DNA from 4 places in the Streptomyces sp. NPDC014864 genome. Region 4 is predicted to be linked to each of the others. Evidence: riboswitches for the same ligand, from Rfam matches in the RefSeq annotation. Region 4 holds a riboswitch; each other region holds the start of a gene.
What was found. A riboswitch is a leader RNA that binds a small molecule or an ion and turns the genes downstream of it on or off. The one in region 4 is predicted to bind cyclic di-AMP.

Region 1 (7,490 bases), on a different contig from region 4:
CGCCATGTCGACGTCGTGGTCGAGCTGCACCACCCCGATGGCGCCCAGGACGCGTACGTCGTGGACCCCTTCGAGCTCCGCGGCGGGAGCCAGCCCGGCCCGCAGTCCCGCCTCGATGCGCTTGACCTCCGCCCGCCAGTCCTGGCCGAGCAGCAGCTCGATCGAGGCGCACGCCACGGCCGCCGCCAGCGGATTGCCCATGAAGGTGGGGCCGTGCGCCAGCACCGGCACCTCGCCGCGCGAGATCCCGTCGGCCACGCGCGCGGTGCACAGAGTGGCCGCCATCGTCATATAGCCACCGGTCAGCGCCTTGCCCACACACATCACGTCCGGTGTCACGGCGGCGTGCTCCGCCGCGAACAGGGCGCCGGTGCGCCCGAACCCGGTCGCGATCTCGTCGAAGACCAGGAGTACGTCATGGGCGTCGCACGCCTCGCGCAGCACCCGCAGGTAGGCGGGGGAGTGGAACCGCATCCCGCCCGCGCCCTGCACCACCGGCTCGACGATGACGGCGGCCAGCTCATCCGCGTGCCGCTCGATCAGCTCGTGCAGATGGGCGGCGTAGGCCTCCTCGTACCCGGCCGGGGGCGCGTCCGCGAACACCTGACGCGGCAGCACCCCGGTCCACAGCTCGTGCATCCCGCCCTCGGGATCGCACACGGACATCGGCTGCCAGGTGTCGCCGTGGTAGCCGCCCCGCCAGGTGAGCAGCCGCCGCTTGTCCGGGCGGCCGAGCGAGCGCCAGTACTGCAGGCACATCTTGGCCGCCACCTCGACCGACACCGAACCGGAGTCGGCGAGGAAGACATGCTCGAGTCCCTCCGGCGACATGTCGACAAGGAGCTTCGCGAGTCGGACGGCGGGCTCGTGGGTGAGCCCGCCGAACATCACATGACTCATCCGCGCCAGCTGCGCGCGGGCCGCCTCGTTGAGCACGGGGTGGTTGTAGCCGTGGATCGCCGACCACCACGACGACATGCCGTCGACCAGTTCGCCCGCGCCGTCGGCGAGCGTCAGCCGCACCCCGCTCGCCGACTCCACGACCAGCGGCTCCTGCCGGCCGGGCATCGGACCGTACGGATGCCACACGTGCCGCCGGTCCAGCTCCAGCAGGTCGGGCACGCGCCGGCCGGACGGATCAGGCATTGGGCGCGAGGTCCGTTCCGGCCCCCCGGCGGCGTACGGCGACCAGGTCGGTGCGCGGCTCACCGGCGGCAGGCGCCGGCGCCGGGGCGGTACCGCAGACCCCGCCGCCCTCGTGCGACCCGCATCCGCCGCTCTCCCGGGACCCGCAGCCCTCGCCCGCGTCCACGCCCTCGCCGGACTCGTTCCCGGCACCCGCGTGCGCACCGCAGCCCACGCCCGCGCTCTCGTGCGAGCCGCAGCCGCCGCCGGCCGTCGCGCGGTGCTCCGGCAGCGTGACCTGCTCGGCGCCCTCCACCTCGAATCCGGCGTCCGCGATCATGTCCAGGTCGGCCTTGCCCGCCTGGCCCTCGCTGGTGAGGTAGTCGCCGAGGAAGATGGAGTTGGCCAGGTGCAGGGCCAGCGGCTGCATGCTGCGCAGGTGGACCTCGCGGCCGCCCGCGATGCGCACCTCCACGTCCGGGCAGACGAACCGCGTCATGGCCAGGATCCGCAGGCAGCGCTGCGGGCTGAGGTTCCACTCCTGGGCGAGCGGGGTGCCCTCGAACGGGATCAGGAAGTTCACCGGAACGGAGTCCGGGTCCAGCGCGCGCAGCGAGAAGACCACGTCGACGAGGTCCTCGTCGCTCTCGCCCATGCCGGCGATCAGACCGGAGCAGGCGGACAGCCCGGCCGCGTGCGCCTTCTGCACCGTGTCCACCCGGTCGGCGTAGGTGTGGGTGGTGGTGATGTCGCCGTACGTCGCCTCGGAGGTGTTCAGGTTGTGGTTGTAGGCGTCGGCGCCGGCCTCGCGCAGCCGCTCGGCCTGGCCGTCGGAGAGCAGGCCGAGGCAGGCGCACACCTCGACGCCCTCGTTCTGGTCCTTGATGGCCTTGATGGTCTGGGAGACCCGGTCCACGTCCCGGTCCGTCGGGCCGCGCCCGCTCGCCACCAGGCAGACCCGCTTGGCGCCTCCGGCCAAGCCGGCGGCGGCCGCCTGGGACGCCTCGTCCGGCTTGAGCCAGGTGTACTTGAGGATGTCCGCCTTGGAGCCGAGCCGCTGGGAGCAGTAGGAGCAGTCCTCGGGGCACAGGCCGGACTTGAGGTTGACGAGATAGTTGAGTTTCACCCGTCGGCCGAACCAGTGGCGGCGTACCTTTCCGGCCGCGGCCACCACATCGAGCAGGTCGTCGTCGGAGGTGGCAAGCACGGCCAGAGCTTCCTCGCGGGTCGGCAGCTCGCGCCGAAGCCCCTTGTCCACCAGCGTGTTCAGCAGGTCCATGAGAGCCGATCCTGTCCTACGGGGGTGCCCCGGGCCAAGGAGAGTTTGCACAACAGCGACCGATCGACGTGTGGGTATTGCCACACCATGGGGTGTCGGCCGTGCCGCTAGGGTCTGTCCACCGCCTACAAAAGCCCCGGAGGACCCATGGCGTTCCGCTGGATCGACGAGCAGGCCCGGGCGCGCCGCCGTGCCGGACTCGTCCGGACCCTGCGGCCCCGTCCGGCCGAGTCGCCGCTGCTGGACCTCGCGAGCAACGACTACCTGGGGCTGGCGCACCACCGGGAGGTCACGGAGGGGGCGGCGGACGCGGCTCGTACCTGGGGCGGCGGCGCCACCGGCTCGCGGCTGGTCACCGGCACGACCGAACTGCACACCGAACTCGAACGGGAACTGGCCGACTTCTGCGGCTTCGAGGCGGCGCTGGTCTTCTCCTCCGGATACGCCGCCAACCTCGCCGCGGTCACCGCGCTCGCCCCCCACGGCTCGCTGATCGTCTCCGACGCCGGCAACCACGCCTCGCTGATCGACGGCTGCCGGCTGGCCCGTGGCACCACCCAGGTCGTGGAGCACGCCGACCCGGAGGCGGTGCGCAAGGCCCTGGGCACGCACGACGGGCCCGCGGTGGTCGTGTCGGACACCGTCTTCTCGGTCGACGGGGACGCGGCCCCCCTGGCCGGACTCGCCGCCGCCTGCCGGGAGCACGGCGCCGGGCTGGTCGTCGACGACGCGCACGGCCTGGGCGTGCTCGGCGCCGGTGGGCGCGGCGCCCCGCACGCGGGGGGACTCGCGGGCGCCGACGACGTGGTCGTGACGGTCACGCTGTCCAAGTCGCTCGGCAGCCAGGGCGGCGCCGTGCTCGGGCCCGCCCGGGTGATCGACCATCTGGTCAACGCGGCCCGCACCTTCATCTTCGACACCGGGCTCGCCCCCGCGGCGGTGGGCGGCGCCCTGGCGGCGCTGCGGCTGCTGCGCCGGGAGCCGGAGCGGGCGGCCCGGGCGCGTGCGGTGGCGGCCGAGCTGCACGCCCGCCTGACCGCCGAGGGCCATCAGGCGGTACGTCCGGACGCCGCGGTCGTCTCCGTACGGGCACCGTCCTCGGAGGCGGCCGTGCGGTGGGCGGCCGACTGCCGTACGGCGGGCCTGGCCGTGGGCTGCTTCCGTCCTCCTTCCGTGCCCGACGGCATCTCACGGCTCAGGCTGACCGCCCGCGCGGACCTCTCATCGGCGCAGATCGAACGCGCTGTTCGGGTGATCGGCGGGACGCGACCATGAGTCGGCGTGACACGGCCGTTTCTCGCGCGATGCGGATGTGGTCAGTCGGTTCGGGGGTACGGGATGTACGTCGGGGGTGTACGGCGGTCCGTCACCGCAGCGCGGGGAGGAACCCCGCCCAGCTCTCGGGGGCGAAGAGCAGCGCCGGCCCGGCCGGGTTCTTCGAGTCGCGCACGGCGAGCAGACCGGCTCCGGGGCCGGAGCGCGGCGTGGCCGTCTCGACGCAGTTGTTCGCTCCCGTGCTGTAGCTGCTGCGCAGCCATCGCACGCCGTGCAGATCGGTACTGGAGGGTACGTTCCGAGGCAGAGCAGACATGGTGCCTCCCAGCGCTGTCAGGCGCCCTCACCCATCGCGGCGATGAAATCCAACGAGTCCTCGGGGGAAAGGGCGTGGATTTGAAGGGTGTTGAAGGCCTCGGTGTAGGCCTCTAGGTCTTCTTTCCGTTCGAGATAGAGGCTACTCGTCAAGTGGTCGAGGACAACCACATCCAGATCAGAAGTGCTCAGGAATGAGAAAATAACGAAAGGCCCGGTGATGCCGACGTGCGCCCCGGCGCCGAACGGCAGGACCTGGAGCCGCACTTGGGGCAGACGCGCCGCCTCCACCAGCCGGTGCAGCTGTCGCGTCATCACCTCGGGCCCGCCGACCTCACGGCGCAGCACGGCCTCGTCCAGCACCGCGGTCAGTTCCAGCGGCGGCCGCGCGCGCAGCACGTCCTGCCGGGCCAGCCGCACCTCCACCAGCGCGTCCAGGCGTTCGTCGTCGAGCCCCTCGACAGCGGCACGGGTCACCGCGCGGGCGTATTCGGGGGTCTGGAGCAGTCCGGGGACGACCGAGGTCTCCAGGGTGCGCATCCCGCTTGCCTGGGACTCCAGGCTGATGAAGTCCCGGTAGGTGGGCGGCAGTACACCGCGGTACGCGTGCCACCAGTGATGTCGGCCCCCGCCGTCCTCGGACCCGGCCAGCACTATCAGCAGCTCGCGCAGCTGGGCATCCGCGACGGCGTAGGCGTCCAGAAGCAACCGCACGTCGGCCGGTTTGACCCCGCTGGCCCCGGTCTCGATCCGGCTGACCTTCGACTGGTGCCAGCCCACCAGCCGGGCCGCCTCACCGCTGGTGAGACCCGCACCGGTGCGCAGCGCGCGCAGTTCGGCGCCCAGTTTCCGACGGCGCACCGCGGGACCGTTCTGCATGCGCTCCCACCTACTCCCTCCAGGCCGCCCAAATACGCTCTGCCGTCGCAGAGTTCACCGCTTCGAGCGACAGATATATGCATATCCTGGTGGATCGCCACCGCGAGCGACGCGGTAATGGCAGTCTGACGACGAAGCACCAGTCCGGGACCGTACTCGAACCATCCGCTCCGTGTCGGACTGCGGTCCCGTGGGAAAGGGACGACGCCGCCATGGCAGACCATCTGGAAGCATCCGTCACTCTGCCGAGCGATCCGGCCTCGGTCGCCGCGGCCCGCGCCTTCGTGGTGGGCATCCTGGCGGAGTGGGGCCTGCCGTCGGACTCGGAGACCGCCGACACCGTCCGCCTCATGGTGTCCGAACTCGCCACCAACGCCGTGCAGCACACGTTCGGGCAGTCGCCCACCTTCACGGTGGACCTGGTGCTCGCCCGCGAGGAGCAGTTGCGCATCGGGGTCACCGACAGCCACCCGCGGTTCCCGAAACGACTCCCGGCCGCCGTCCAGCAGGACAACGGCCGGGGCATGGTGATCATCCGGTGGCTCACCGTCGAGTGTGGCGGCAGTATGACCGTGCGGCCCACCCCCGAGGGCGGCAAGACCGTCTGCGTCGAGCTTCCGTGGACGGCGCGGGTCCGTCCGGGTCCGGTCCCGGCCGCCGGTCAGCAGGAGCCGTAGGGCGGCGGCCTGCGGGGGCCGGACGGAGCGGGCCCGACGGGGGACCGCGGGGCCGGGGTCCTACAGGGCCCGCGGAGGGCGTGCGAAGCGGTCGGCGCGGGCCGTGACGGAGCCGGGGCGCCGGACGCCCCGGCGGGTGGTGACGGCGCCCTGGGCGCCGTCACCGTGTCCAGCAGGGTCAGCTGACCCGGCCGTACCAGACGCTCCGCGTCCAGATCCTCTCCAGCCTCACCACGTCCCCGGTCTTCGGTGCGTGCCAGATCTTGTTGTGACCCGCATAGATGCCGACGTGGTACACGTTGGAGCCCGAGTGGAAGAACACCAGGTCCCCGGCCCGGCGGCTCTTCGCGGAGATGTGGTGGGTCTTGTTGTACTGCTGGGCGGCGGTGCGGGGCAGCTTCTTGCCCGCCTTCTTGAACGAGTAGAGCGTCAGCCCCGAGCAGTCGAACCTCCGCGGGCCCGACGCGCCCCACTTGTAGGGGGCGCCCTTCTTGGAGGCCGCGACCTGGAGGGCCTTCGTCGCCGTCGTGGCGGCCGCGGCGTCGGTGGCGAAACCCGGGACCACGATGGAGCCGCCCACGGCGGCAATGGTCAGCGCCGAGGCGGTGCCGGCCCGGGCCATCAGCGACGGGACACGATTGAGCGCAGTCATGCGCAACCCTTCGTCAACCGCCTGTGAAGGATGACCTGTCGGATTCGGGCTGGCGAAGTAGCCCGGCCGCGTTGCCGCGGCTTCACCCCAAGGGCTGCTCGGCCCGGCCATGGTGTGACCGTTCCGGCGACCCGTCGTGCTTGGGTCCTCCACTCCTGCCGATGCACTTCTGTCGACCGGTCATCCGGGCGGCGGCAGGACTCGGCGTCCGCCCGGACCGCCCCGCCGTTGTGGCGGGGGCTTGTCGTCAGACAGGGATCTTCACCCACTCATGTCCGAAAATCCCAACGGAATCGGGGATTTGTGTTGTTACTCACCACTCACCCGTTCGGGTGGACACTCACACGATCGAATGAATGTCCCATCCCCTGACGACCCCCGGACCAGCACCGGAAGGGCCCATTCCGCCAACCGGGCGCGTGTGTTGCGCAACTCGGAGGGACCGGAAAAGGCAGCGCCACTTACGCCATTGAGCGGTAACCCGTTCGGCCCGTTTCGGGTCGGCCGCCAACGTCCCGTGCGGAGCGCGGACATGGCGGTCGGCGGAGTGCGGCGGCGCCCGCCGGGTCAGTCCGGCGGCAGCGTGACCCGGGCCGTGCGCCGCTCGCCGTCCAGCACGCGCAGCGCCCGCGCCAGGGTGTCCGAGTGCAGTTCCGTCTCGCCCCGCTCGTGCATCAGCGCCAGGGCGTCGCGCAGCTCGATCGTCCTGCGGACGAGGGCCTGAGCGGCTCTCAGGGCCCGGTAGGTGCCCTCGTGACGGGCGGGGTTGACACGGCCCAGCAGATCGACGGCGTCCAGGTAACGGTCGATCAGCTCGGCCTCCGCGCGCGTCAGTGCGGGCAGCGGCGGCAGCTCGGGAGGCAGCACCGGCGGCTCACCTCGCGTCCGGCGCGGTGGCGGGGCCCTTGCGGCTCTCGACGATCCGGTCCACCAGCCCGTACTCCAGCGCGCCCCGGGCGTCGAGGACCGTCGTCCGTTCGAGGTCCGCGCGTACCTGCTCCCGTGTCCGTCCGGTGTGCCGGGCGAGCAGCTCCTCCAGGCGGGCCCGGGTCCGCAGCAGTTCCTCGGCCCGGATGGCCAGGTCGGACGCCTGACCCTCCGTCGGCTCGGGCAGAGCGGGCTGGTCGAGGACCACACGCGCGCCCGGCAGCGCGTACCGCTTGCCCGGGGTGCCCGCCGCCAGCAGCAGCGCGGCGGACGAGGCGACCTGGCCCAGGCAGATCGTCTCCACGTCACAGGTCACGAAGCGCATCGTGTCGTAGACGGCCGTCGCCGCGGTGAACGAGCC
Region 2 (7,490 bases), on a different contig from region 4:
CCGGTGATGCGGGCGCCGGAGCCGGCGTTGGTCCACAGGTTCTTCGGGCGCCGCGACTCGTTGCGCTCGATGACCGCGTTGGCGGCGCTCAGGATGGTCTGGGTGGAGCGGTAGTTCTGCTCCAGCAGGATCGTGGTGGCGTTCGGGTAGTCCTCCTCGAACTGGAGGATGTTGCGGATGGTCGCCCCGCGGAAGGCGTAGATCGACTGGTCGGCGTCACCGACCACGCACAGCTCGGCCGGCGGCAGGTCGTCCTGGCCCGGCGGGACGTCCACGGGGTGCTCGGAGGTGCCGACGAGCTCCCGCACGAGGGCGTACTGGGCGTGGTTGGTGTCCTGGTACTCGTCGACGAGGACGTGCCGGAAGCGGCGGCGGTAGTGCTCGGCGACGTCGGGGAAGGCGCGGAGCAGGTTGACCGTCGTCATGATCAGGTCGTCGAAGTCGAGGGCGTTGGCCTCGCGCAGCCGCGACTGGTAGAGGGCGTAGGCCTGGGCGAGGGTCTTCTCGAAGCCGTCGGTGGCCTGGGCGGCGAAGTCCTCCTCGTCGATCAGCTCGTTCTTGAGGTTGCTGATCTTGGCACTGAAGGACTTCGGCGGGTAGTGCTTGGGGTCGAGGTCCAGATCGCGGCAGACCAGGGCCATCAGGCGCTTGGAGTCGGCGGCGTCGTAGATCGAGAAGGAGGAGGTGAAGCCCAGCTTCTTGCTCTCGCGGCGCAGGATGCGGACGCAGGCGCTGTGGAAGGTCATGACCCACATCGCGTTCGCGCGCGGGCCGACGAGCTGCTCGACGCGCTCCTTCATCTCGCCGGCGGCCTTGTTGGTGAAGGTGATCGCGAGGATCTGGCCGGGGTGGACGCCCCGCTCGCCGAGGAGGTGGGCGATGCGGTGGGTGAGCACGCGGGTCTTGCCGGAGCCGGCGCCGGCCACGATGAGCAGGGGGGTGCCGGAGTGGACGACCGCCGCGCGCTGGTTCTCGTTCAGCCCCTCCAGGAGGGCGGCCGGGTCCACCGCCGGGCGCGGCGCGCCGTCGCGGTAGTGGGCGTCCCGGTCCGGAGGCAGGTCGAACTTCCCGCCGAACAGATCGTCCGGAACCGGTTCCGGAGCGTGATCGTCCTCGGGCGGGGGCGGGGGCCCCTCCTCGTGGCCGCGGGGGGCCTGGAGGTCCGCCAGGAAGCTGTCGTCAAAGAGGCTGCTCATCGCTCTACGAGTCTAGGGCGCCCCACCGACAACCCGGGGCCGCCCGCGGAACATCACACGATCCCGGCACCCGGCGGCGCGCCCCACGCGAGGGGCAGACCCGGGGCAGGTCTCGCAGGCTGGCCCCGGGGCGGCGGGGACGGCTCCCTCACGCTGCGGAGCAGCCCCGTCACGTCCACCGCACAAGTGATGCGAGGTCACGAAAATGTATCGGGCATATCGCGCATCAACCTTCACAGGAGCCACACGAGTTGGCTAGCGTGCCGTCAGGCCGCACGACCTCACCGGCGAACGACGCCGGGCCGCGCGGCCTCCGCCGAGTCCGGTCCCGCCGCCAGGCGATCCGGAGCCGGGGACCCACACCGACCTTGGGGTGAATCGGTCCGTGCCTCCCAGCGGGCGCGGACCGTAGGGCAACCCTTCCGAACCACCCGCCCGAACCCGACAGCTAACCCGGTAGGCGGACGATGGAAGGAGTCGCCTCCCTTGGCGTCGCACCGCAAGTCCCGCCCCGTCGGTCCGGGCGTAGCAGGCATACGCACGCCGGCCCTGGCCACGGCCGCCCTCACCTCCGTGGCCCTGCTCTCCCAGACGGCCGAGGCCGCCCCCGCGCCGGACGGCAGACCGAGCATCGAAGAGGTCGAGAAGAAGGTCGACGACCTGTACCGCCAGGCGGAGTCGGCCACGGAGAAGTACAACGACGCCAAGGAGAAGACCGGCAAGCAGCGCACGCGGGTGGCCTCGCTCCTCGACGACGTCGCCAAGCGCACGGACCGGCTCAACAAGGCGCGCGAGGAGCTGGGCTCGTTCGCCGCGGCCCAGTACCGCACCGGTGCCGCCGCCTCCGGCACCGCCACCTTCCTGCTCGCGGACACTCCGCAGGACTACTTCGACCAGTCGCATCTGATGGGACGGCTCACCGACCGGCAGAAGGGCATGGTCGACGACTACGTCACCCAGCAGTCCGCGACCATGGAGAAGCGGCGGGAGGCGACCCGGAGCCTGGAGACGCTGACCGAGTCGCAGCGCGACATCAGGACGGCCAAGGCCACCGTCCAGAAGAAGCTCGCCGACGCCCGCGAACTGCTGTCGAAGCTGAACGCCGAGGAGAAGGCGCGGCTGGCGGCGATCGAGCGGCAGAAGCAGGAGGAGGCCGCGCGCAAGGCGGCGGAGCTGGCGAAGAAGCAGGCGGCGGAGCAGGCCGCGGCCCGGCAGCAGGCCGCCGCCTCGGGCTCCGGCACGTCGGACTCCACCGGCTCCACCGGTTCCACCGGCTCCACGGACACCTCGGGCTCCTCGACGTCCGGCACGTCGTACGCCACCAAGGCCGACAAGGCGCTCGCCTTCGCCCGCGCCCAGATCGGCAAGCCGTACGTGTGGGGCGCGACGGGCCCCGACTCCTACGACTGCTCGGGCCTCACCCAGGCCGCCTGGAAGGCCGCCGGCGTCACCCTGCCGCGCACCACCTACGACCAGGTGAACGCGGGGACGACGGTGTCGCTCTCCCAGGCGCAGCCCGGTGACCTGGTCTTCTTCTACGACGACATCAGCCACGTCGGTGTGTACATCGGCAACGGCATGATGATCCACGCTCCGAAGCCCGGCGCGTACGTGCGCGAGGAGTCGATCTACTACGACGGCGAGTCCGCGATCCACAGCGTGGTGCGGCCCGCCTGAGGCCCCACGGCCCTGGAGGCGGGGCCGGGCGGCGCGCACACCGTGCCGCCCCCGCCCCGCCCCGCACCGTTCGCGCCCCGTCCCGCCCCGCACCCTTTCGCGTGCGCCCGCGCGCGTGCCCCGCGTGTGCGCGCGCGAAGATCCTTAGCATCGGGCCATGCCCCGCACCTCCTCCTTCGGCGCCTGGTGGGTGCACCGTCCGTCGACGGCCGGGTCCGCCGTCATGGCGACCGGCATCCTGTCGGTCGGCCTGCACACGACGGGCTACGAGGCGCTGTCCTGGATCACGCTGGTCCTGGCGTGTGCCGCCTGGCTGGGGCTGGCGGCCGGCTTCGTGCTGCGTCTGGTGCGCGAGCGGTCGGAGTGGCTCACGGAGGCGGGGACGCCGGGCGCGCTCACTGCCGTGGCCGCCACGGCCGTGCTGGGGACCCGCTTCTCTGAGCTCGGCGTGCGGATCCTGGCCGAGGCGCTGCTCGCGCTGTCCGTCGTGCTGTGGCCGGGGCTGCTGCTGCGGGTGCTGCGCAAGGCCGGGCGCCGGATGCCCGGGTCGGTGTTCCTGGGCTGCGTGGCCACCGAGGGGCTGGCCGTGCTGGGCGCGACCGTGGCCGGGGCGGAGACGTCGGCGTGGCTGGCGCACGCCTCGCTGGTGCTGTTCTGGCTCGGGCTGGCGCTGTACGTGTTCGCGGTCGCCCGGTTCGACCCGGTGCAGGTGATCGAGGGGGCCGGGGACCAGTGGATCGCGAGTGGCGCGGCGGCGATCTCGGCGCTGGCCGGGACGCGGCTGATGACCGCCGCCGGGTCGGGGATGTACCTGTGGGACAAGGACGACAGCGGCGTCCTGCGCACCGTCACCGTCACACTGCTGGTGCTCGACCTGTTCTGGTACGGCGTCCTGCTCGCCGCCGAACTGGCCTGGCCGCGCCTGCGCTACGACGTGCGCCGCTGGGCGACCGTGTTCCCCCTCGGCATGACGGCGGCGGCGACGCTGTCCGTCGCCGCCGTGGTCGGCGTGCCCTCGCTGGAGATCCCCGGGGAGCTGCTGCTGTGGGTCGCGGTGGCGGCGTGGCTGGCCGTCGGGACGGGTTCCGTCAGGGCCGCACGGGCCGAACTGCGGGCCGCGCGCTGCCCGGCGCGCCCGTGAGGGCGCGGGGAAGGCGACCGCTCGGATCCGAAAGAAGGGCGGCTACCGCTCAGGTCCACAGCACCGCGATGAAGATGTTGACGGTGGTCAGCAGACCGACCAGGCCGAACAGGTTCTTGTCCACCTTCTCCTCGTCCCGCTTCACGTAGACCAGGCCGAGGATCACGATCAGCAGCGCCAGCTTCACACCGATCTTGATGTTGTCGACGTGGTGGCCTTCGGCCTGGTGGAGGCCGACCAGGACGGCGCCGGTGACCAGCATGGTCAGCGCGCCGTGCAGCATTCCGGGCACGAACCGGGCGGTGCCCCGGCCCATCGCCTTCACCTGGGTGAGGAATCCGCCGAGCAGCGCGGCGATGCCGACGATGTGGAGGCCGACGAAGAAATGGATGAGTACGTCCATGAGGCCGGAGCCTAGCCAGCGGCCCTGTCACCCCCGCGCACCGGGGGAGGGCACCCGTGGGAGACCTTGGGGGCCGGGGGTGCGCGGGCGCTCCCGGGCCGCCCGGCGCCATGTGCGGCCCGCCCCGTAGCACCCCGCCCGCACCGTCCGCCCACGAACCGCGGCAATCGGTCATCGCTCCGTGTGAAGGCGGCGGCCCCGGGGCGGGCCGGCGGTCACATGCGGTCACCCGGCGATCCGCTCGCACCACTTCCGTACATTCCGTCACCGACCCATTACGGAGAGGTTTACCGTCCTCCTCCAGGTGACCGGCTCCCCACCGCCGCCCGGGCCTGGGGCGGCAGCCGGGCACCTTCGCCGAGAAGGTCCGGCGGCGGCCTGCTCCCCCCGTGTGAGCCGCCGCCGGACGCGACTCGGTCCGGCGGTCGGACGAAGGGACGTGACGGTCCAGGTGGCAGCGCACCGCAAGTCCCGACAGCGCTCACTCGGCGGCGGCCCGGCCCGCACCGTCCGTACGGCCGTGACGATCGCGCTGGCGGGCGTGGCGACCACGACGGGCTTCGAGGGGACCGGCCACGCCGCCCCGCAGCTGACGCCGGAGCAGGTCAGGGCCAAGGTCGAGCAGCTGTACCAGCAGGCCGAGGTGGCCACCGAGAAGTACAACGGCGCCAAGGAGAAGGCGGACGCCGCCGAGAAGCGGATCAGGACGCTGGGCGACGAGGCCGCCCGCAGGCAGCAGGACCTGAACGCGGCGCGCGACGCGCTCGGTTCGGTCGCCGCGGCGCAGTACCGGGACGGCGGCTTCGACCCCGCACTGCGCCTGATGCTCTCCGACGATCCCGAGCGGTACCTCGACGGCGCCGAGTTCACCGAGCGGGCGGGCGTCCGGCAGACGGCGGCCGTGAACAGGGTGCGCCGCCGACTGCGGGAGATCGAGCAACTGCGCGGGGCCGCGCACGTCCAGCTCACCTCGCTCCGGTCGCGGCAGACGGAGCTCAGACGGCAGAAGAGGACGGTCAGCGGCAAGCTGGCCGAGGCCCGGCGCCTGCTCACCCGGCTGTCCCCGGAGCAGCGAGCCGCACTCGGCGAGGGCGGGTACGGGGGCACGGAACGGACCTCGCGCGCCGCGACCGGAGGGCGGGGCGCGCCGGCCGCCCCCGGAGCGGTCGCGGCTCCCAACTCCCGCGCGGCGGCGGCCGTGGCCTACGCCCGGCAGAAGCTCGGCAGCCCCTATGTGTGGGGCGCGACCGGACCCGACTCCTTCGACTGCTCGGGCCTGGTCCAGGCGGCTTACCGCTCGGCGGGGATCTCCCTCCCCCGCACCACCTACGCCCAGATCGGCGCGGGCCGCCGGGTGTCGCGGTCCGCGCTGCTCCCCGGGGACCTGGTGTTCTTCTACTCCGGCATCAGCCACGTCGGCCTCTACATCGGCGACGGCCTGATGATCCATGCCCCGAACCCCTCGGCCCCGGTCCGGGTGGCCCCGATCGACCAGATGCCGTTCGCGGGGGCGACCCGGGTGGTGTGACAGTCCGGGCCGGCCGCCGGGAACCAGCCGGGCTCACACCAGGCGGCGCGCCGTAGCCCAGCGGGTCAGCTCGTGCCGGTTGGAGAGCTGGAGCTTGCGCAGGACCGCCGAGACGTGGGACTCCACCGTCTTCACCGAGATGAAGAGCTGCTTGGCGATCTCCTTGTAGGCGTAGCCCCGGGCGATGAGGCGGAGCACCTCGCGTTCGCGCTGGGTGAGGCGGTCGAGGTCCTCGTCGACCGGCGGCGCGTCGGTGGAGGCGAAGGCGTCCAGGACGAAGCCGGCCAGCCGCGGGGAGAAGACGGCGTCGCCCTCCTGCACGCGGAAGATCGAGTCGACGAGGTCGGCGCCGGTGATCGTCTTGGTCACGTAGCCCCGCGCGCCGCCGCGGATCACGCCGATCACGTCCTCCGCCGCGTCCGAGACGGACAGCGCGAGGAAGCGGACGGGCCGCTCGGCGTCGGCGGTCAACGCGGCGCAGCGGCGCAGCACTTCGACCCCGCCGCCGCCGGGCAGGTGGACGTCCAGGAGGACCACCTCGGGCCGGGTCGCGGTGATCACCGTGACCGCCTGGTCCACGTCCGCGGCCTCGCCGACGACCTCCACGCCGGTCTCCTCGGTCCGGCCGATCTCGGCCTGGACCCCCGTACGGAACATGCGGTGGTCGTCGACGAGGACCACGCGCACGCGCCGCCCGCCCGCACCGCCGTCCGTCTCCCCCGCTCCCGCCGTACCGTTCGCCTCGGTCGGGTCGCTCATCACGTGTTCTCCGCCCTCTCCATCTCCAGCTCGACCTCCGTGCCGCCGTCCGGCACCGCGCGCAGCCGCGCCGTGCCCCCGTGGCGCTCCATGCGGCCGATGATCGATTCTCTGACGCCCATGCGGTCGGCGGGTATCGCGTCGAGGTCGAACCCCGGTCCGCGGTCCCGGACGGACACGAACACCGTCCTGCCCTCGACCTCGGCGTAGACCTGTACGGCACCCCCCTCGCCACCGTACTTGGCGGCGTTCACCATGGCTTCCCGCGCGGCCTGCATCTGCGCGCCGGTGCGCTCGTCCAGCGGGCAGTCGCCGACCACGACCACCTCGATGGGCACGCCGTGCTTGTCCTCGACCTCGGCGGCGTTGCGCTTGACCGCGTCGGCGAGGGTGTCCGGTTCGTCGGCCTCGTCCTTGCCGGTGCCCTCGGGCCGGTAGAGCCAGGCGCGCAGGTCGCGCTCCTGGGCGCGGGCGAGGCGGCGCACCTCGTTCGCGTTCTCCGCGTTGCGCTGGATCAGGGTGAGGGTGTGCAGCACGGAGTCGTGGACGTGGGCGGCGACCTCGGCGCGCTCCTGGGCGCGGATGCGCATCAGGCGTTCCTCGGACAGGTCCTGGGTCATGCGCACCAGATACGGGCCGGCGAGCAGGGTGACGCCGACGAGGACCGCCAGCGCCGCCTGGAGCAGCGAGCCGAGGTGGGCGGTGGAGCCCTGGAGGACGAAGATGCCGGAGACGCCGGCCGTGACCAGCAGGACGCCGCCGCCGGCGCGCAGCAGCGTGAGCGTA
Region 3 (7,490 bases), on a different contig from region 4:
GCCGTCCTGTCCGTGGTGGGCGACATCGACCCCGAGCGGACGCTCGCCTGGATCGAGAAGTACTTCGGCTCCATCGCCTCGCACGACGGCAAGCCGCAGCCCCGCGACGGCTCCCTGCCCGAGGTCATCGGCGAGCAGCTGCGCGAGGTCGTCGAGGAAGAGGTCCCGGCGCGGGCGCTGATGGCCGCCTACCGGCTGCCGCACGACGGCACGCGCGCGTGCGACGCGGCGGACCTGGCCCTGACCGTCCTGGGCGGCGGGGAGTCCTCCCGCCTCTACAACCGGCTGGTGCGCCGGGACCGTACGGCCGTCGCGGCCGGGTTCGGCCTGCTGCGGCTGGCCGGCGCGCCCTCCCTGGGCTGGCTGGACGTGAAGACCTCCGGTGACGTCGAGGTCCCGGTCATCGAGGCCGCCATCGACGAGGAGCTCGCCCGGTTCGCCGAGGAGGGCCCGACGGCCGAGGAGATGGAGCGCGCCCAGGCCCAGCTGGAGCGCGAGTGGCTGGACCGGCTCGGCACCGTCGCGGGCCGCGCCGACGAACTGTGCCGCTACGCCGTCCTGTTCGGCGACCCGCAGCTCGCGCTCACCGCCGTGCACCGCGTGCTGGAGATCACGCCCGAGGAGGTCCAGGAGGTCGCCAAGGCCCGCCTGCGCTCCGACAACCGCGCGGTGCTCGTCTACGAGCCGGTCGCGGCCGAGACCGAGACCGGGGGCGCGGACGCCGCGGACACCGACGACACCGAGGAGGCGGCGAAGTGACCGAGCTCGCCACGATGGAGTTCCACCCCCGGCCGCAGGCGGGCGAGGCCAGGCCGTGGGCGTTCCCGGCCCCTGAGCGCGAGACGCTGGACAACGGTCTGACGGTGCTGCGCTGCCACCGTCCCGGCCAGCAGGTCGTCGCCGTCGAGGTGCTGCTGGACGCGCCTTTGGAGGCGGAGCCGGCGGGCCTGGACGGCGTCGCCACGATCATGGCGCGGGCCTTCTCCGAGGGCACCGACAAGCACTCCGCCGAGGAGTTCGCCGCCGAGCTGGAGCGTGCCGGCGCCACGCTCGACGCGCACGCCGACCACCCCGGCGTCCGCCTGAGCCTGGAGGTCCCGGCGTCGCGCCTGGCCAAGGGGCTCGGTCTCCTGTCCGACGCGCTGCGGGCCCCCGCCTTCGCCGAGAGCGAGGTCGAGCGGCTGGTGCGCAACCGGCTCGACGAGATCCCGCACGAGCTGGCGAACCCGTCCCGCCGCGCCGCCAAGGAGCTCTCCAAGGAGCTGTTCCCGGCCTCCTCGCGCATGTCGCGCCCGCGCCAGGGCACCGAGGAGACGGTCCGGGCCATCGACTCTGCGGCGGTCCGCGCCTTCTACGACCACCACGTCCGCCCCGCGACGGCCACCACCGTGGTCGTCGGCGACCTCACCGGCATCGACCTCGACGCGCTGCTCGGCGAGACCCTGGGCGCGTGGAGCGGCTCGCAGGCCAAGCCGCGGCCCGTGCCGCCGGTCACCGCCGACGACACCGGCCGCGTGGTGATCGTGGACCGCCCGGGCGCCGTCCAGACGCAGTTGCTCATCGGCCGTATCGGCCCCGACCGGCACGACCGCGTGTGGCCCGCCCAGGTGCTCGGCACCTACTGCCTCGGCGGCACCCTCACCTCCCGTCTGGACCGCGTCCTGCGCGAGGAGAAGGGCTACACCTACGGCGTGCGGGCGTTCGGCCAGGTGCTGCGCTCCGCTCCCGACGGCACGGGCGCCTCGATGCTCGCGATCAGCGGCTCCGTCGACACCCCGAACACCGGCCCGGCGCTGGGGGACCTGTTCGCGGTGCTGCGCAAGCTCGCCGCCGACGGTCTGACCGACGCCGAGCGGGACGTAGCCGTGCAGAACCTGGTCGGCGTGGCGCCGCTCAAGTACGAGACGGCGGCGGCCGTGGCGGGCACGCTGGCCGACCAGGTCGAGCAGCACCTGCCCGACGACTACCAGGCGACTCTGTACCAGCAGCTCGCCGCGACCGGCACGGTGGAGGCGACCGCGGCGGTCGTCAACGCCTTCCCGGTGGACCGCCTGGTGACCGTCCTCGTCGGTGACGCGGCGCAGATCAAGGAGCCGGTCGAGGCCCTCGGCATCGGTCAAGTCGACGTCGTGGCAGCCGAGTAGACGGCCGCGGCGCCCGCACGGCGCGGGTCCGCGCCCACCCGCGCGGGCGGCCGGCGAGCGGTATGCGTGAGGGAGCCCCGGTGGCCGGAGTGTCACCGGGGCTCCCTGATGTCCGAATTGAGGGAGAGGCTGCCTTTCTGCCCTGTGTCCTGCGCTACAAAACCCACCATTCGTTTGGGATTTGAAAGCGGGCCCGTTTAGCGTCGGTCCGGCTGTCCGTCAGGCAACGCGCCGCGCCCGCGGCACCGGACCGTCATCGCCGAGTCCCCGTACGGCGCGAGCCAGGGGAGCCGGGGACCCACCGTCCCTGGGGTGAATCGGACGCCCGCGCGTGCCGCGAGGGGGTCCGTAGGAGACCTTCCTGCTCCGAACCCGTCAGCTAACCCGGTAGGCGAGAAGGAAGGAAAGGAACAGCGTCTGCATGGCGTTCACCCGCGCCACCGGGAAGCACCGTCGTCCCAGCCGGATGCACCGCACCACCGCACGCGCGGTGGGCGTCGCCGCCCTCACCACCTCCGGCGTCCTCGGCACTCTCTCCGCCGCCCCGGCCCTGGCCGCCGAGACGCCCGCTCCTGAGGACACCGGTCTCACCCCGGTCATCACCATCGGTGACTCCGTCGCCGAGAAGATCGACGCCCAGGCCGTCGCCCAGCACCGGGCCGCCGCCCAGAAGCAGGCCGAGGAGGCCGCGCGCGAGAAGGCCGCCGAGCAGGCGCGCAAGGCCCGCGAGGCGGCGCGTGAGGCCAAGGAGCGCGCGGCCCGCGCGGCCGAGCGCAAGCGCCTCAACACCTTCGTGGCGCCGATCAACGGCTCCTACGTCTCCACCGGGTACAAGACCGGCGGCACCCTGTGGTCGTCCGGCTCCCACACCGGCATCGACTTCCACGCCTCCAGCGGCACCGCCGTCCACGCGGTCGGCACGGGCACCGTCGTGAACACGGGCTGGGGCGGGGCGTACGGCAACCAGGTCGTGATCCGGATGGCCGACGGCATGTACACCATGTACGGCCACCTGTCGTCCATCGGCGTCTCGGTGGGCCAGAAGGTCGTGCCGGGTCAGCAGATCGGGCTCTCCGGCGCCACCGGCAACGTGACCGGACCGCACCTGCACTTCGAGGCCCGCACCACTCCCGAGTACGGCTCCGACATCGACCCCGTCGCCTACCTGCGCAAGCACGGCGTCGACGTCTGACGCGGCCCCGGCGCCGCCCGCCTCCCGCACATCCGAAGCCCCGGCTCTCGCAGCCGGGGCTTTCGGCGTTTCGGATGCCCCGCTGTCCAAAAAAACTCCATGGATTCCGGCCCGCCGTCGGAAATTCCGGCTCATTGCAATAGAGTCACGGAACGGGCGTCCATCGTCGGCGTTTCACGGGGATTAAGGCGGAGGTCGGTCATGCGTATTCCGGCGCACTCGGTGTGCACGGCGATCCGGGACGACATCGTCGCAGGCGTCCATGAGCGCGGCAGCCGGCTCACCGAGGAAGTCCTCGCGCGCCGCTACGGCGTCTCGCGCGTCCCCGTGCGCGAGGCCCTGCGCACCCTGGAGGCCGAGGGTTTCGTGGTGACCCGGCGGCACGCGGGCGCGTGCGTGGCCGAGCCGACCGAGCAGGAGGCGGCGGACCTGCTGGAGATGCGGATGCTCCTGGAGCCGCTCGGCGCCGCCCGGGCGGCCCAGCGCCGTACCGAGGCCCATCTGAAGGTCCTGCGCGGCCTGGTCAGACTGGGCCAGGAGCGGGCCCGCAGGGGCAGCAGCGAGGACCTGCGCTCCCTGGGCGGCTGGTTCCACGAGACGCTCGCCCAGGCCTCCGGCAGCCCCGCGCTTACCTCGATGCTGACCCAGTTGCGGCACAAGATCTCCTGGATGTACACGGTCGCGGCGCCGGCCGATCCGGTGGAGTCCTGGGTGGAGCACGGCGCCATCGTGGACGCCGTCGCGCGGGGCGACGGCGAGCGGGCTCGGACGGTCACCGCCGTGCACACCGAGCGCGCGACGGCCGCGCACCGGCTGCGTCCGCCCGGCGCCGCGCCCCGCGCCGACCGTGTGAGGACTTCGCAACATCCCCTAAACACATCGGGCCCGCGGTATTAACACGAGCGCCGTATACAAAGAAGGGATATTTGGTCGAGGTGTATTTCGGCTGCCCTTTTTCAGTGACCCCGGGAATTTCCGCTCGGCGTGCCCCGAGGGGTGAGCGCCGTCCCAGGAAGAGTGTCCACGCCAATTCCGTCGGACCCGCCGAAACGCCGGGTGGACCCGCCGGAGCGAAAGAGGCCGCGCCGCCCGGAAAGGGCGACGCGGCCTCCTGTGCGCGGTGAGGCGGTCAGACCGTCTCGGGGAGTTCCTCGAGCCCCTCGGAGACCAGCTTGGCCAGCCGGTCGAGGGCGATCTCCGCGCCCTCGGCGTCGGAGGCCAGGACGACCTCCTCGCCGCCTTGGGCGCCGAGGCCGAGGACGGCCAGCATGGAGGCCGCGTTGACGGGGGTGCCGTCGGCCTTGGCGATCGTCACGGGGACCCCTGCGGCCGTGGCGGCCCGGACGAAGATGGAAGCGGGGCGGGCGTGGAGGCCCTCGGCCCAGCCGACGTTGACGCGGCGCTCAGCCATGTGATGCTGCCCTTCAGGTGTTCAGGGTTGTCTAGACCAGTTTTCCATATGGTGCGGCGCGCTCCCGGAGCGGTCCGGTGTTCCGGACCCGGGAGGACGTCGGGCCGCGGCCTCGGCCCGACATGTGCCTTCCACAGACTGCCTCGCGCCGTGGCCGTTGCGCCAGGGCGCGCCGTGCGGACGCGGACCGCACCGGCCCGGGTCCGCACTGATCCGAAAGGAAGATCCTGGCCGTACTCTGGGGCCCATGCAGAGCTCGTCGGACCGGCATGTGTACCCCGCCCACTGGGAGGCCGACGTGGTGCTGCGCGACGGCGGCACCGCACGGATCCGCCCCATCACCGTCGACGACGCCGACCGCCTGGTCAGCTTCTACGAGCAGGTGTCGGACGAGTCGAAGTACTACCGCTTCTTCGCGCCCTACCCACGCCTGTCCGCGAAGGACGTCCGCCGCTTCACGCACCACGACTTCGTGGACCGGGTGGGCCTGGCGGCCACGGTGGGCGGCGAGTTCATCGCCACCGTGCGTTACGACCGCATCGGCGCCGACGGCATGGCCGCGACCGGCCCCTCCGACGAGGCCGAGGTCGCCTTCCTCGTGCAGGACGCGCACCAGGGGCGCGGGGTCGCCTCCGCCCTCCTGGAGCACATCGCCGCCGTCGCGCGCGAGCGCGGCATCCGGCGCTTCACCGCCGAGGTGCTGCCCGCCAACAACAAGATGATCAAGGTGTTCACGGACGCCGGCTACACCCAGAAGCGCAGCTTCGAGGACGGCGTCGTCCACCTGGAGTTCGGCATCGAGCCGACGGACCGCTCGCTGGCGGTGCAGCGTGCCCGGGAACAGCGCGCCGAGGGCCGGTCGGTACGGCGCCTGCTTGCGCCCGGGTCGGTCGCCGTCGTCGGAGTCGGCCGCACCCCCGGCGGCGTGGGCCGCAGCATCCTCGGCAACATCCGCGACGCCGGGTTCACCGGCCGCCTGTACGCCGTGAACAGCGCCTTCGCCGAGGACCTGCGGGAGATCGACGGGGTGCCCGCGCACCGCTCGGTGCGGGAGATCGACTCCCCGGTCGACATCGCGGTCGTCGCCGTGCCCGCCGACCACGTCCCCGAGGTCGTCACCGAGTGCGGCGAGCACGGCGTGCAGGGGCTCGTCGTGGTCTCCGCCGGATACGCGGAGAGCGGCCCCGACGGACGCGAGCGCCAGCGCGCCCTCGTGCGGCACGCGCGCGCGTACGGCATGAGGATCATCGGGCCCAACGCCTTCGGCGTCATCAACACCTCGCCCGGCGTCCGGCTGAACGCCTCCCTCGCGCCCCGGATGCCCCGGCCCGGCCGCATCGGGCTGTTCGCGCAGTCCGGCGCCATCGGCATCGCGCTGCTCTCCCGGCTGCACCGGCGCGGCGGGGGCGTCACCGGCGTCACGGGCGTGTCGACGTTCGTGTCGTCCGGCAACCGGGCCGACGTCTCCGGCAACGACGTCCTGCAGTACTGGTACGACGACCCCGACACCGACGTCGCCCTGATGTACCTGGAGTCCATCGGCAACCCGCGCAAGTTCACCCGGCTCGCCCGGCGCACCGCCGCGGCGAAGCCGCTGGTGGTCGTCCAGGGCTCCGGCAGCGGCCCGCAGGGGCACACCGTGCGGGCGACGCGGCTGCCGCACGCCACGGTGTCCGTGCTGCTCCGGCAGGCCGGGGTGATCCGCGTGGACACGATCACCGAACTGGTCGACACGGGCCTGCTGCTCGCCCGGCAGCCGCTGCCCGCCGGGGCGCGCGTGGCGATCCTCGGCAACTCCGAGTCGCTCGGCGTGCTGACGTACGACCGCTGTCTCGCCGAAGGGCTGCGTCCGCAGCGTCCCGTGGACCTGACGACGGCGGCCTCGGCGGAGGACTTCCGCGCGGCGCTGGCCCGGGTGCTCGCCGACGACACCTGCGACGCGGTGGTCGTGACGGCGATCCCGGCCGTGGGGGAGGGGGCCGCCGAGGACGCCGCCCTGGCCGAGGCGCTGCGGTCGGCGGCGGAGACGGTGCCCGGCAAGCCGGTGCTGGTGGTCCACGTCGAGCTGGGCGGACTCGCGGAGGCACTGTCGGCCGCGGCCAGCACCGGCCCGCAGGCCGGGCCCGACGCCGGCTCACAGTCCGGCCCGGAGGCCGGTGCGCAGGCCGGACCCGGCACCGCCCCGCACGCCGCCCGGGACACCGCCCCGCAGCCCGGCCCGGACACCCGCAGGCCCCCCGCCGCGGCGCCCGGAGCGGGCGCGGAGCCCGCCGCCCCGGCCCCCGAAACCCCGGCACCCGGGGCCTCCGGCACCTGCTCCCGCCTGATCCCCGCCTATCCCGCCGCCGAGCGAGCCGTACGGGCCCTCGCCGAGGCGGTCAGGTACGCCCAGTGGCGGCGCGATGCCGCCGACCCGGGCAAGGTGCCCGAGTACGACGACATCGACGAGAAGGGCGCCGCCCGGCTGATCGACGGCCTGCTCGCGCGCGGACAGGGGCTCACCCTCGGAGCCGAGGAGACCGGCGAGCTGCTCGGCCGCTACGGCATCGACGTCCGCCGGGCCCTGCCCGCGTCGACTCCCGACGCCGCCGCCGAGGCGGCCCGCTCGCTCGGCTACCCCGTCGCCCTCAAGGCCACCGCCCCCCACCTGCGCCACCGCGCCGACCTCGGCGGCGTACGCCTGGACCTCGCCGACGAGGAGCAACTGCGCCGAGCGTACGCGGAGTTGACCGAGCTGTTCGGC
Region 4 (7,490 bases):
GGCGCATGCGCGGCGGCGCTGGTGGCCATCGTCGCGAACAGCTTCGCGACCCAGTGGATAGAGACGGCGACCGCCGACCCGACCCGGGCGGACACCCTCGGCGCGACGGTGATAGCGCCGATCGTGGAGGAGTCGGCGAAGGGCTCCGCCGTGCTGCTGCTCTTCCTCTTCCGCAGACGGGACTTCACGGGGATCGTCGACGGCGTCGTCCTGGCCGGGGTCACCGCCACCGGCTTCGCGTTCACCGAGAACATCCTCTACCTCGGCACCGCCTTCGGCACCGACCAGCTCACCGGCGGCCGGGGCATCGCCTCCGTCACCGCGGCGACCTTCTTCGTGCGGATCATCATGTCGCCGTTCGCGCACCCGCTGTTCACCGTGTGCACCGGCATCGGCTTCGGCGCCGCCGCCGCGCTCGCCGCGGACCGCCGGCGCGTGCGGCGCGTCCTGCTGCCCCTGAGCGGACTGCTGCTCGCGATGAGCATGCACGCCCTGTGGAACGGCTCCGCCACGTTCGGCACGTACGGCTTCCTCGCCGTCTACGCGGCCTTCATGGTGCCCGCGTTCGGGCTGCTGACCTGGATGGTCATCTGGACCCGGCAGCGGGAGCTGCGCACCGTGCGCGAGGAACTGCCCGCGTACGCCGCCGCCGGGTGGCTGACCCCCGCCGAGCCGTTCGCGCTCGGCTCCATGCGGGCGCGCAGGCTGGCCCGGGAACACGCCCGGCACCACCTCGGCAAGCCGGCCGGCCGGGCGGTCGCCCAGTACGAGGCGTACGCGACCTCGCTGGCGTTCCTGCGGCACCGGGGGCGCCGGGGCCGGGCCGGGGCCGACTTCGTCGTCCGGGAGCGGGAGCTGCTCGGCGAGCTGTGGGCGCGCCGCGAGGTGGCCCAGCCGGCCCTGGACCACGCGGCGCGCAGAACCGCCCCGCCGGTCCCGGTCGTCGCGCCGCCCTGGCCGGTGTACGGCGTCTACGGCCGGCCCGCGACCCATGTCACCCACGATCCGGCGACCCCCTATCCCGCTTACAACCCGTACCGGACCTGACCGGCCCTGGGACGGGCCGGGTCGGGACGGGTCGGGTCGGGTCGGCTCGGCTCGATCAGACTCGGTCGGGTCCGGGGGGCGGGCCCGGCAGAAGTGCTGGAGCAGCCGCCTCGCGAGGCCGCGGAGCCGCGGCCGGCGACGGTCGAACCGAGCCGGGTGAAGCCGGGCAGGCGTAGTCGTCAGACCGAAGCAGGGCCGTAGTCGTCAGACCCACGCCGAGGCCGACAGGCCGTGGTCGTCCGGCCGCTGCCGAAATCGGCGGACCGGGCCGTCGGGCCGATGCCTCCCTCAGCCTGGCGAGGTCCTCCTCGGTCAGGGTCAGGCCCGCCACCTTCAGCAGGGCCGGGAGCGAGCTGCCCCGGGATGGGGGCGGAGGCGATGGGCGCGATCACCGTGGGCTGGGCGGCGAGCCAGGCGAAGGACGCCTCCTCGTCGGCGGTCCGGCCGAAGACGTTGCCGCCGAGGGCGAGGAGGAAGACCTCGAGGTCGGACGAGCCGAGCGTGCGAAGAGAGCGATGGAAGACATCGACAAACGCGCCGGAGCCGCCCGTTCCGGCCAGAGCGGCTCCGTGGGGAAAAGATTGCGCAGACCCGGTGGGGTCAGGGGGTGAGGCCCTTGTCGCGCAGCCACGCCATCGGGTCGATCCCGGTGGCCTGGCCGTCGGGGTGGACCTCCAGGTGCAGGTGCGGCCCGGTGACGTTGCCGGTGGCGCCCACGCGGCCGATGACGTCGCCCGTGCTCACCTTCTGGCCGACCTTGACGCTGATCGAGGACTGGTGACAGAACCACAGCTCGGTGCCGTCGTCGAGGGTGAGGACGGTGCGGTAGCCGTAGGCGCCGGCCCAGCCCGCCTCGGTGATGGTGCCGCTGTGGATCGCCTTGATCAGGGTTCCGGTGGGAGCGGCGAAGTCGAGGCCGGTGTGGTAGCCGGAGGACCACATGGAACCGGGCTGGCCGAAGGTGCCGGTGATCGTGTACGAGGGGGTCGGCAGCGTGTACTGCTTGGCCAGCTCGGCCAGGCGCTCGGCCTCGGCCTTCCGCTTGGCCTCCTCCTCCGCCTTCTGCTTCGCGGCGGCGGCCTTCGCCTCGGCCTCCTGCTGCGCCTTGGCTGCGGCCTCCTGGGCCTGCTTGGCGGCCGCGGCCTCGGCGGCCTCCTGGGCCTTCGTCTCGACCTGGGCCTGCTGTTGCTCGGCCTGCGCCATGATGCGGTTGCGCAGCGCCTCGCCCGCGTCGGAGGCGCTCTCGGTGGTCTCGGCGGTGCTCGTGCCGAGGGTGCTGAGCGCGGTCGCGGAGCCCTCGGGGGCCGCGGGCGCGTCGTCGAAGAGGGAGCCCACGGAGGGCAGGTCGGGCATGGAGATGGACACCGGCGGCTTGCCGGTGTGGGCGCTGGCCATGCCACCCGCGCCGACGGCGGCTATGACGCCGACACCGAGGACGGTGGAGCTGCGGGCGAGCCCACCGCCGCGCTGCTTGGAGACGCGGTGCCGGCCCCGGACCGGCCGGACGGACTCCTCGGTGGGATTCCACTCCTCCCAGGGGCCCTCGTCGGTGGGGTGACTGCCGTAGCCGAAGGTCTCGGTGCGCTGACCCGGCACGAACGGGGCTTCAGGGGCGGGGCGGTTGGACGCCACTCGGGCGTGCTCCTTTCCTTCCGTCTCGCCTACCGGGTTAGCTGACGGGTTCGGAGCGGGAAGGTCTCCTACACGCGTAAACCAGACGTGCGAGCACGGCGGTTGACGCCCGATTCACCCCAAGTTGGTGGTTCCCCGGTTCCCTTGCGGGATTCGGCGCGCGCGCACGGAGCCGTCGCTTGTGACGGCTGGGACGACCGCGCTGCGTTATCGAACGTTAATAGACGCGAGCCTCTGATTCCAAGCCGTCCGGCTTGATCATTAAACCTTTTTGGTCAGACGTTCGGGCCATGCGCGACGAAAATCGGGCGAGTTGACCAGCCCTCCGCGGCACCGGATTTCTGACGGTGCATCACTTTCTCTGCGCTCCGGCACGGATCGCTCACCCGCCGTGACAATGATCAAGGGCGGCACCCGCCGACCGGGCATACGCGCCGAGGGCGTCCTCCAGGGACCTGAGGGCCGGCCGGAGGACACGGTGGGACGAAAGCACTCAGGGCCGGAATCCTTGATCGGATTCCGGCCCTGAGTCTTCAGTAGCGGGGACAGGATTTGAACCTGCGACCTCTGGGTTATGAGCCCAGCGAGCTACCGAGCTGCTCCACCCCGCGTCGTGAGACCAACTGTACCCCATCCGCGGGGCCGAATGCACACGCATGGAGTCCGGCCACCGCCCCGCGCCGCTACCGGGCCGACGGCGCGGGCCCGTTCAGCCGGTCAGATGCCGGTTCGGCGCCTTGGCCCGTTCCTCCAGCTCAGGGACGAGTACGGTCCGCGCGCCCCCGGCCTCGAGCATCCCGGACCCGTCGGCGCCCTCGACGAACGTGTCCGGTTCACGCCAGGCCGTGACCACCCGCCGTACACCCGCGTCGAGGATCAGCCGGGCGCACGGGCGGGGCCGGGAGGCACGCCGGGCGCACGGCTCCAGACTGCTGTAGACGGTGGCACCGGCCAGCCGCGGGTCCGCCGGGTCCACCTTGGCCAGCGCCGCCTCCTCCGCGTGCACGACGGGGTCGTCACCCTCCCGTGAATGGCCCCGGGCGAGCTCGGTGCCGTCGGCGGCCACCACCACCGCGCCCACGCTGAACGCGCTCCGCGAGGGCGGGCAGAGCGCCGCCAGGTCGCACGCCAGCCGGAGCCAGTGCCGGTCCGCGGGCGAGGCGAGCGCCCCGGTGCCGGGAGCCGTCGGCTCGTAGCGCATGAGGACGACGTCCTCGATGGCCCGCGTCTCCACGAGCCTCAGCCGTCCGCCCTGGTAGGTGCCCGGCCCGAACAGCCGCGGCGCCCGCGGGTCGCCCACGAGGAGCGGGGCGAGCACGAGCTGGAGCTCGTCCGCCAGGCTCTGCTGGAGCAGCTGGGTGTGCACGGTCCCGCCGCCCTCCACCATCAGCCGCCGTACCCCGCGCACGTCGTGCAGGTGCTCCAGCAGCCGCCGCCAGTCGAGTTCGGCGCCCAGCGGGACGACGTCGGCGGCGAGGCCGGCCCCGCGCAGCCGTTCGGCGCCCCGGTCCGTCGTGTAGACGGCCTTCTCGCCGCCCGTGTGCCAGAACCGCGCGGCCGGGTCCAGCTCGCCGGCCGCGCTGACCGTCACCTTCAGCGGGTACTCCGGCTTCCCGGCGGCGACCCGGGCGGCCCGCCGCTCGGGCGAGTTGACCAGCAGTCGCGGATTGTCGGCGCGGATGGTGCCGGCGCCGACGAGGATCGCGTCGACGGAGGCGCGCACCTCGTCCACCCGGTCGAAGTCGGCGGGGCTGGAGAGCAGCAGCCGCTCGGGGCCGGTGTCGTCCAGATAGCCGTCGAGGGAGACGGCGGCGGACAGCAGGACGTACGGACGGGGCATCGGCGCGCGCTCTCTCTGCGGGAACGGAACTGCGTGAGCCGCCAGGGAAGTTGCCGCGGAAACGCCTGAAGCCCCGCCACGGAGTCCTCCGGGGCGGGGCCTCTCTCGTAGGCCCTGTGGGACTCGAACCCACAACCAATGGATTAAAAGTCCACTGCTCTGCCAATTGAGCTAAGGGCCCAGGCGATGTTGCCTACCCGAGCATAGCCCGAGCAGGCCGCCTGTCCGATCGGGTATCGGGGGTGCCGGGCCGGAAGTGTGCCGTGAGGGTGTCCAGGTGGCCGGTCGGGAGAGTGCCGTGCGGGTGCCGGGTGGCCGGTCGGGGGCCGGCCGTGCGGGTGCCGGGTGGCCGGTCGGGGGCCGGCCGTGCGGGTGCCGGGTGGCCGGTCGGGGGCCGGCCGTGCGGCGGCGGGTGGCCGGTCGGGGGCCGGCCGTGCGGCGGCGGGTGGCCGGTCGGGGCGGGCAGTGCGGGCGGCGGGCGGGGTCGTTCGGGTCAGGGGTCGGCCGGTTCGGGGGCGCCGGTGCGGGCGGCCTCGCGGGCGAGGGTGCGTGCGTGGGTGGGGTTCAGGAACCAGTGGCGCGCGGAGGCGAGCCACCAGGTCGCGGCGAAGCCGAGGACCACCAGAACGGCGACCGGGGCGTAGTTGAACGTCTCCCAGGTGACCGGGGAGACCTGCGGCAGCATGAACAGGACAGTGATCACGCCGACCCAGGCCACCGACACCACCCCGATCGCCTGCGACCAGCGGCCCAGGTGCCAGGGCCCGCGCTCGAAGGCCGCGCCTTTGCGCACCCGGAGCAGGGTCGGCACGACGTAGGCGATGTAGAGGCCGATCACCGCGATCGAGGTGACCGCCGCGTAGGCCGTGACGTTGATCAGGTACGGCAGGCCCAGGGCCAGCGCTCCGAGCGCCGCCAGCCAGACCGCCGCGACCGGGGTACGGGTCCGCGGGCTGACGGTGTGCCACACGTGGGAGAAGGGCAGCGCGCCGTCGCGGGAGAAGGCGTAGATCATGCGGCTGTTGGCCGTCACCGACGCCATGCCGCAGAACAGCTGCGCCCCGATCACCACGAGGAGCAGCAGCTTGCCCGCGGTCGCGCCGAGGGCGTCCAGCAGGATCTGGGCGGGCGGCGCGCCGGTCGGCGACGCGAGCTCCTTGTCGTAGGACTGGATCGCGAAGGTGAAGCCGAGCAGCAGGACGAAACCGGCCACCCAGGAGGTCCAGATGGAGCGGACGATGCCCTTCGGGCCGGCCGTGGACGCGTCGTGCGTCTCCTCGGTCATGTGGGCGGAGGCGTCGTAGCCGGTGAAGGTGTACTGGGCCATCAGCAGGCCCAGCAGGACGACGTAGACGCCGCTGCCCCAGCCCGTGTTGTTGACGAACTCGGTGAAGACGAAGGACGCCGACTGGTGCCGCTCCGGCACGAGGGCCAGCGCGCCGACGATCACCGCGACGCCCAGCACGTGCCACCACACGCTGACGCTGTTGAGGAGGCCGACGATCCGTACGCCGAAGGTGTTGAGCAGGCCGTGCAGCAGCAGGATCGCCGCGAAGAGCAGGACCGTGCGGCCGGGTGTGACGTGGAAGCCGAACTGGAGGTTGAGGTAGGCGCCGAGGAAGGAGGCGGCGCCGAAGTCGATGCCCGCCGTCACCGCCACCTGCCCCAGCACGTTGAACCAGCCCGTGAACCAGGCCCAGGCGGCGGCCGTCCTCGGCGGCGCCAGCCGGTGGGCCCAGAAGTACAGGCCCGCGGAGGTCGGGTACGCCGAGCAGATCTCCGCCATCGACAACCCGACGAACAGCGTCATGAGGCCGACCGCCACCCAGCCCCAGGTGATCACGGCGGGGCCGCCGGTGTTCATCCCGAAGAGGTAGAGCGTCAGACAGCCGGACAGGACCGAGATGATCGTGAAGGAGACCGCGTAGTTGGCGAACGCCGACATCCGGCGGGCGAGGACCTGGGTGTAGCCGAGCTGGGCCAGCCGCTCTTCGTCCGACGGCCCGCTCGTCCTGGTGTCATCTGTCATGCACCCAGCGATTCCCTGACCGAGGGCGTGACATGCGACACACGAAAGGTGCTGTGGCCAAAAGTCACGGCGAAGGGCCCGTACGACATCGGTCGTACGGGCCCTTGGTGACTCAGGCGTCGCGCCGCTCGGGCGCCGCGCTGCTCAGGCGGTGAGCCTGTCAGTCGGCGGGCCTGTCAGCCGTTGCGCTTCCAGCGCGGCTTGTCCTCGCGGCGGCCGAAGGAACCGGTACCGGTACCGGTACCGCGGTGGTCGTCACGACGGCCGTACGGGCGGTCATGGCCGGAGGAGCGGAAGCCGGGGCGGTCACCCTGGCGGTCGCGGTTGAACGGGCGGTCGCTGCCGCGGTGCCCGCCCCGCTCGTCGCGGCGCGCGGGACGGTCGTCCCGGCGGAAGCCGCCACGGTCGTCACGGCGCTCGAAGGAACGGCCGCCGCGGTCGCCGCCACGGTCCCGGTCGAAGGGACGGCCGCCACGGTCGTCACGGCGGAAGCCGCCACGGTCACCCCGGTCGTCCCGGCGGTCGTCCCGGCGGTCGTCCCGGCGGAAGCCGCCACGGTCGTCACGGCGCTCGAAGCCACGGTCGCGGTCACGGTCCCGGTCGAAGGAGCGGCCACCACGGTCGTCACGGCGGAAGCCGCCACGGTCACCCCGGTCGTCCCGGCGGTCGTCGCGACGGAAACCGCCACGGTCGTCACGGCGCTCGAAGGAACGGCCGCCGCGGTCGCCGCCACGGTCCCGGTCCCGGTCGAAGGAACGGTCGCCGCGGTCACGGTCGTAGGAACGACCGCCCCGCTCGTCCCGCCGCTCACGGCGCTCGTACGACGACGCGCCCGCCGGGCGCTCCTCGCGCTCGGTCCGCTCGGCGCGGTCGACGTCCTGGGCGGCCGGCTGCTCCGGCACCACCACCTCGGCCGCCTGCTCGGCCGCCGCCTGGGCCTCG

Region 1: linked by a shared signal. The riboswitch ahead of ACF1A5_RS15665 (C40 family peptidase) and the one ahead of ACF1A5_RS30980 (M23 family metallopeptidase) in region 4 are both predicted to bind cyclic di-AMP.
Region 2: linked by a shared signal. The riboswitch ahead of ACF1A5_RS01640 (NlpC/P60 family protein) and the one ahead of ACF1A5_RS30980 (M23 family metallopeptidase) in region 4 are both predicted to bind cyclic di-AMP.
Region 3: linked by a shared signal. The riboswitch ahead of ACF1A5_RS25225 (M23 family metallopeptidase) and the one ahead of ACF1A5_RS30980 (M23 family metallopeptidase) in region 4 are both predicted to bind cyclic di-AMP.

What each region holds. Positions count from the first base shown of each region.
Region 1 covers NZ_JBIBWT010000007.1:297,115-304,604, reverse strand. Annotated here, with positions in the region: gene ACF1A5_RS15695 (adenosylmethionine--8-amino-7-oxononanoate transaminase) at 1-1,146, opposite strand, end outside; gene bioB (biotin synthase BioB) at 1,139-2,404, opposite strand; gene ACF1A5_RS15685 (8-amino-7-oxononanoate synthase) at 2,552-3,679, shown strand; gene ACF1A5_RS15680 (DUF397 domain-containing protein) at 3,771-3,995, opposite strand; gene ACF1A5_RS15675 (helix-turn-helix domain-containing protein) at 4,013-4,873, opposite strand; gene ACF1A5_RS15670 (ATP-binding protein) at 5,086-5,550, shown strand; gene ACF1A5_RS15665 (C40 family peptidase) at 5,729-6,202, opposite strand; cyclic di-AMP (ydaO/yuaA leader) riboswitch at 6,206-6,387, opposite strand; gene ACF1A5_RS15660 (hypothetical protein) at 6,770-7,069, opposite strand; gene ACF1A5_RS15655 (ATP-dependent Clp protease proteolytic subunit) at 7,077-7,490, opposite strand, start outside.
Region 2 covers NZ_JBIBWT010000001.1:320,374-327,863, reverse strand. Annotated here, with positions in the region: gene pcrA (DNA helicase PcrA) at 1-1,196, opposite strand, end outside; cyclic di-AMP (ydaO/yuaA leader) riboswitch at 1,516-1,675, shown strand; gene ACF1A5_RS01640 (NlpC/P60 family protein) at 1,683-2,873, shown strand; gene ACF1A5_RS01635 (tellurite resistance/C4-dicarboxylate transporter family protein) at 3,031-4,014, shown strand; gene ACF1A5_RS01630 (hypothetical protein) at 4,064-4,417, opposite strand; gene ACF1A5_RS01625 (NlpC/P60 family protein) at 4,869-5,945, shown strand; gene ACF1A5_RS01620 (LuxR C-terminal-related transcriptional regulator) at 5,979-6,704, opposite strand; gene ACF1A5_RS01615 (PspC domain-containing protein) at 6,704-7,490, opposite strand, start outside.
Region 3 covers NZ_JBIBWT010000015.1:73,777-81,266, reverse strand. Annotated here, with positions in the region: gene ACF1A5_RS25235 (M16 family metallopeptidase) at 1-759, shown strand, start outside; gene ACF1A5_RS25230 (M16 family metallopeptidase) at 756-2,144, shown strand; cyclic di-AMP (ydaO/yuaA leader) riboswitch at 2,392-2,552, shown strand; gene ACF1A5_RS25225 (M23 family metallopeptidase) at 2,566-3,336, shown strand; gene ACF1A5_RS25220 (GntR family transcriptional regulator) at 3,538-4,233, shown strand; gene ACF1A5_RS25215 (HPr family phosphocarrier protein) at 4,466-4,747, opposite strand; gene ACF1A5_RS25210 (GNAT family N-acetyltransferase) at 4,995-7,490, shown strand, end outside.
Region 4 covers NZ_JBIBWT010000025.1:15,546-23,035, forward strand. Annotated here, with positions in the region: gene ACF1A5_RS30975 (PrsW family intramembrane metalloprotease) at 1-1,047, shown strand, start outside; gene ACF1A5_RS30980 (M23 family metallopeptidase) at 1,648-2,679, opposite strand; cyclic di-AMP (ydaO/yuaA leader) riboswitch at 2,691-2,848, opposite strand; tRNA gene ACF1A5_RS30985 (tRNA-Met) at 3,217-3,290, opposite strand; gene ACF1A5_RS30990 (dihydrofolate reductase family protein) at 3,389-4,519, opposite strand; tRNA gene ACF1A5_RS30995 (tRNA-Lys) at 4,628-4,700, opposite strand; gene ACF1A5_RS31000 (amino acid permease) at 5,013-6,548, opposite strand; gene ACF1A5_RS31005 (DEAD/DEAH box helicase) at 6,725-7,490, opposite strand, start outside.